2 linked regions of the Variovorax paradoxus genome follow. The protein of the gene in region 1 interacts with the protein of each later gene in a pairwise test. Links are inferred from orthologs where the notes say so. Each region holds a gene or a part of one and is shown in the gene's direction. Other genes may lie near its edges.

Evidence for each region. Proteins that work in one complex are often made in the same cells at the same time.
Region 2: the proteins of groL (region 1) and grpE interact in binary tests that used the Escherichia coli proteins (3 or more experiments, as listed by UniProt). The link is inferred for Variovorax paradoxus from one-to-one orthologs.

The regions. Positions count from the first base shown.
Region 1 is NZ_CP102931.1:5,458,326-5,461,292, forward strand. The notes cover bases 11-2,967. They hold groL (chaperonin GroEL), read left to right. Parts: upstream 11-641; coding sequence 642-2,294; downstream 2,295-2,967. Other genes in these bases: NWF24_RS25835 (co-chaperone GroES), read left to right, coding at 266-559; xylB (xylulokinase), read right to left, coding at 2,378-2,967.
Region 2 is NZ_CP102931.1:1,912,630-1,915,460, reverse strand. Bases 11-2,831 are described here. They hold grpE (nucleotide exchange factor GrpE), read left to right. Parts: upstream 11-1,043; coding sequence 1,044-1,619; downstream 1,620-2,831. Other genes in these bases: dnaK (molecular chaperone DnaK), read left to right, coding at 1,738-2,831; NWF24_RS08910 (FKBP-type peptidyl-prolyl cis-trans isomerase), read left to right, coding at 542-892; NWF24_RS08915 (winged helix-turn-helix transcriptional regulator), read left to right, coding at 26-457. UniProt on the Escherichia coli protein: Participates actively in the response to hyperosmotic and heat shock by preventing the aggregation of stress-denatured proteins, in association with DnaK and GrpE. It is the nucleotide exchange factor for DnaK and may function as a thermosensor.

The DNA.
Region 1 (2,967 bases):
CATTCATGAACGTTCAGTAGCGTCTCCCGGCAGCCTGCAGCAGCAGCAACCTCTCGGAAAAGTACGGTCGTGCAGTTCCGGGTTAACTGAGAACCGACAGCACCTGCGGCAACCCCTGTCACTTGAAAGCCCATCGATTGCCCTTATGATTAGCACTCGCTGCTGATGAGTGCTAACAGCCCTCGCTTCCAGTCGATGGGCTGCCGGCCTCCGGTCCGGCACCCGACCACAAACCCGTTTCTTATCCATACATCCAGGAGATGCAATGAAACTTCGTCCTTTGGCCGATCGCGTGATCGTCAAGCGTGTTGACAGCGAAACCAAGACCGCCTCCGGCATCGTCATCCCCGACGCAGCCGCTGAAAAGCCCGATCAGGGTGAAGTCCTGGCCGTGGGCCCGGGCAAGCGCAACGACAAGGGCGAACTGGCCGCACTGACCGTCAAGGTCGGCGACCGCGTCCTGTTCGGCAAGTACAGCGGCCAGACCGTCAAGGTCGGCGGTGACGAATTGCTCGTCATGAAGGAAGACGACCTGTTCGCGGTCGTCGAAGGCAAGTGATTTGCGGGACAGACCAAGCCGGCGCGAAGCGCGGATTGCTCTGTCCTCAACTGATTAGATTCAATTTCTGGAGTAAACAAACATGGCAGCAAAAGACGTAGTCTTCGGCGGTGAAGCCCGCGCACGCATGGTCGAGGGTGTGAACATCCTGGCCAACGCAGTCAAGGTGACCCTGGGCCCCAAGGGCCGCAACGTGGTGCTCGAGCGCTCGTTCGGCGCCCCCACCGTCACCAAGGACGGTGTGTCGGTGGCCAAGGAAATCGAACTCAAGGACAAGCTGCAGAACATGGGCGCCCAGCTCGTGAAGGAAGTGGCTTCCAAGACTTCGGACAACGCCGGTGACGGCACCACCACCGCGACCGTGCTGGCACAAGCCATCGTTCGCGAAGGTTTCAAGCTGGTGGCTGCCGGCATGAACCCGATGGACCTGAAGCGCGGCATCGACAAGGCCGTGACGGCCCTGGTCGCCGAGCTGAAGAAGGCTTCCAAGCCCACCACCACGTCGAAGGAAATCGCTCAAGTCGGCTCGATCTCGGCCAACAGCGACGAAACCATCGGCAAGCTCATCGCTGACGCGATGGACAAGGTCGGCAAGGAAGGCGTGATCACCGTGGAAGACGGCAAGTCGCTGGACAGCGAACTCGACGTCGTCGAAGGCATGCAGTTCGACCGCGGCTACCTGTCGCCCTACTTCATCAACAACCCCGAGAAGCAATCGGCGCTGCTCGACAACCCCTTCGTGCTGCTGTTCGACAAGAAGATCAGCAACATCCGCGACCTGCTCCCCACGCTGGAACAAGTCGCCAAGGCTGGCCGTCCGCTGCTGATCATTGCCGAAGAAGTCGAAGGCGAAGCCCTGGCTACGCTGGTCGTGAACACGATCCGCGGCATCCTGAAGGTCGTGGCTGTCAAGGCTCCTGGCTTCGGCGACCGCCGCAAGGCCATGCTGGAAGACATCGCCATCCTGACGGGCGGCAAGGTCATCGCTGAAGAAGTGGGCCTGACGCTCGAAAAGGTGACGCTGGCCGACCTGGGTCAAGCCAAGCGCATCGAAGTGGGCAAGGAAAACACGATCATCATCGACGGCGCCGGTGCCGCTGGCGACATCGAAGCCCGCGTGAAGCAAGTGCGCGTGCAGATCGAAGAAGCCACGAGCGACTACGACCGTGAAAAGCTGCAAGAGCGCGTGGCCAAGCTGGCCGGCGGCGTTGCAGTGATCAAGGTTGGCGCTGCCACCGAAGTCGAAATGAAGGAAAAGAAGGCTCGCGTCGAAGACGCCCTGCACGCTACCCGCGCTGCAGTGGAAGAAGGCGTCGTGGCTGGCGGCGGCGTGGCTCTGCTGCGTGCCAAGCAAGCCGTGGGCGAGTCGGTCAAGGGCGACAACGCTGACCAGGAAGCCGGCATCAAGCTGGTGCTCAAGGCCATCGAAGCTCCCCTGCGCGAAATCGTGAACAACGCCGGCGGCGAAGCCTCGGTGGTGGTGAACGCTGTGTTGGCCGGCAAGGGCAACTACGGCTTCAACGCTGCGAACGACACGTACGGCGACATGCTCGAGCTGGGCATCCTGGACCCGACGAAGGTCACGCGCACTGCACTGCAGAACGCCGCTTCGGTGTCCTCGCTGCTGCTGACGACCGAAGCCATGGTCGCTGACGCGCCCAAGGACGAGTCTGGCGCCGGCGGCGGCATGCCCGACATGGGCGGCATGGGCGGAATGGGCGGCATGGGCATGTAATGCCCGGCTGAGCACTGCTCACCAAAAGAAGAAGGGCCGCGAAAGCGGCCCTTTTTTATTGCCTGTTGCAGCAGCTACTGCAGTTACTGAAACTGGTCTCGCAGCACCGTGTAGAGCGCCTGAAAGCGTGTGTGGCGCGCGCTATGCACAGCGGCTCCTTCGGTCGACGGAATCAACTGCTGCTGCACCGGCGGCAGCTTGCACACCTCAGCCACCGCGCCTCCATCGGCCAGCCACGCCAGTCGCGCCGCGCCCAGCGCCCCGCCCGTCTCGCTCCCCGCATAGAGCGTGAGCGGCACCTGGAAGATGTCAGCCAGCAACTGGCCCCACCACACGCTGCGCGCACCACCGCCCACCAGCGCCACTTCGCGTAGCGGCATGTCGACCGGCAGCCGCAGGGTGTCGAAGCCATCGCGCAGCCCGAAGCTCACGCCCTCGACCACGGCGTATGCGATTTCCGCCGGACCGTGTGCATGCGTCAGCCCGAACAGCACGCCCTGTGCATTGGGGTTGTTGTGCGGCGAACGCTCGCCTGAGAGGTACGGCAGGAACAGCGGGCAGCGCTCGCGCTGCGCCAGTGGCACCGACGCCGCCGCTTCGAGCAGCGCGGCCTCGTCGGTGAACCGGAAGGTCTTTGCGGCCCAGCTCACCGCGCTCGCGGCCGAGAGCATCA
Region 2 (2,831 bases), 3.5 Mb from region 1 along the record:
AGAACGCTTCGAGGAGATGATGTCGATGAGTACCAAGGAAAACGCAGCCGTCAGCCAGTTGCTCGCCCTGCTCGAAGCCCGCTACGCACTGCGCGTGCTCTGGGCCCTGCGCGACGGCCATGCGCAGACCTTCCGGCTGCTTCAGGACAGCGTGGGCAGCATCACTCCCAACACGCTCAACACCCGCATCAAGGAACTGCGCGAGGCCGGCATCGTCGGCCACGGCAGCGACGGCTACAGCCTCACGCTCAGCGGGCAAGACCTGCTCAAGCGCCTTTCCGACCTGCAGGCCTTTGCCGGTAAATGGCAACTGGGACAACTCAAGAAAGCGGCGGCACCCGCAGCGGTCGCACCGCCCGCCGCGGCGGTTTCTCCAGCGGTCGCGCCCGCTTCGGCCCCAGTGGCAGCGCCTGCGTCCACACCCGCGCCCCCCTCCGACGACACCAGCCAGAGCTGACGGACCACAGGCCGGCCTTCCCGGCATCGGTAAACTCCGCGCCTTCGATCCACTGATCTCACATCGACGCAAGGAGCGTTTCTCATGCCTACCACTCCCTCCGGCCTGCAATACGAAGACACCGAAGTCGGCACCGGCGCCGAAGCCAAGGCCGGCCAGCACGTGCACGTGCACTACACCGGCTGGCTCTACAACGACGGCGTGCAAGGCGCCAAGTTCGATTCGAGCCGCGACCGCAACGACCCGTTCGCGTTCTCGCTGGGCGCGGGCCAGGTCATCAAGGGCTGGGACGAAGGCGTGGCCGGCATGAAGATCGGCGGCAAGCGCACGCTGATCATTCCCGCATCGCTGGGCTATGGCGCTCGCGGCGCCGGCGGCGTGATCCCGCCGAACGCCACCCTGAAGTTCGACGTCGAACTCCTGGACGCACACTGAGCATTCGAGCCGGCGGCTCCAAGGCCCGATTCCGGGCCTTTTTCATGCCTCCGCGGCCCTTTTGGCCGCGTTTTTTCGCTTGAAATGCTTTGGGCCAGCCCCATGTGGCTGGCTAACGTTTGTTTTCCGGCACATGCCGGTTCTTTGAAAAATGTCTGACCCGCAACAATCCGCACAGAATTCTCAAATGCTGCAAGGCGAGCCAAGCCCCGAAGAACTGGAGGCTGCGCACGCCGCCAATGAAGCCGAGGCGCTCGACGCCCTGGCCGTGGCACAAGGCGAACTCGCCGCCCTGCAGACCAAGAATGCCGAACTTGCCGACCAGTACCTGCGCGCCCAGGCCGATGTGCAGAACGCCCGTCGTCGCGCCGACGACGAGATCACCAAGGCCCGCAAGTTCGCCGTCGAGGCCTTTGCCGAGAGCCTGCTGCCGGTGACCGACAGCCTCGAAGCCGGCCTGGCCATCAAGGACGCCACCCCTGAGCAGATCCGCGAAGGCGCCGAAGCCACCCTGCGCCAGCTCAAGAGCGCACTCGAACGCAACAAGGTGATCGAAGTGGCCCCCGCGCCCGGCACCAAGTTCGACCCGCACCAGCACCAGGCCATCTCGGTGGTGCCCGCCGCCGACCAGGAGCCGAACACCGTGGTGAGCGTGCTGCAGAAGGGCTACACCATCAACGACCGCGTGCTGCGCCCGGCGCTGGTCACGGTCAGCGCGCCGAAGTAAGCGGCTCGCATCGGCACACAAGATTCCCACAGGAAATCCCCGCTTCATACCTTGAATCGCGACGGGTTATCCACAAGTTCATAACAACATATTTTTCAGGCTTTCAGGAGTAAAGAACATGGCAAAGATCATCGGCATCGACCTCGGCACCACCAACTCGTGCGTGTCGATCATGGAAGGCAACACCACGCGTGTGATCGAGAACTCGGAAGGTGCGCGCACCACGCCGTCGATCGTCGCGTACCAGGAAGACGGTGAAGTGCTGGTCGGTGCCTCGGCCAAGCGCCAGGCCGTCACCAACCCCAAGAACACGCTGTACGCGATCAAGCGCCTGATCGGCCGCAAGTTCGAGGAAAAGGAAGTCCAGAAGGACATCGACCTGATGCCCTACACCATCGCCAAGGCCGACAACGGCGACGCATGGGTGGAAGTGCGGGGCAAGAAGATGGCGCCGCAACAGGTCAGCGCCGACATCCTGCGCAAGATGAAGAAGACCGCCGAAGACTACCTCGGCGAAACCGTGACCGAAGCCGTGATCACGGTGCCGGCCTACTTCAACGACGCCCAGCGCCAGGCCACCAAGGACGCCGGCCGCATCGCGGGCCTCGACGTCAAGCGCATCATCAACGAGCCCACCGCTGCTGCCCTGGCCTTCGGCCTCGACAAGCAGGACAAGGCCGACCGCAAGATCGCCGTGTATGACCTCGGCGGCGGTACCTTCGACGTGTCGATCATCGAAATTGCCGACGTCGACGGCGAGAAGCAGTTCGAAGTGCTGTCGACCAACGGCGACACCTTCCTGGGCGGCGAAGACTTCGACCAGCGCATCATCGACTACATCATTGCCGAGTTCAAAAAGGACCAGGGCGTCGACCTGAGCAAGGACGTGCTTGCGCTCCAGCGCCTGAAGGAAGCCGCTGAAAAGGCCAAGATCGAACTGTCGAACAGCGCGCAGACCGACATCAACCTGCCCTACATCACGGCCGATGCGTCGGGTCCGAAGCACCTGAACATCAAGCTCACCCGTGCCAAGCTCGAAAGCCTGGTCGACGAGCTGGTCGAGCGCACCATCGCGCCTTGCCGCCTGGCCATCAAGGACGCCGGCATCAGCGTGTCGGACATCAACGACGTGATCCTGGTCGGCGGCATGACCCGCATGCCCAAGGTGCAGGAAAAGGTGAAGGCCTTCTTCGGCAAGGAGCCGCGCAAGGA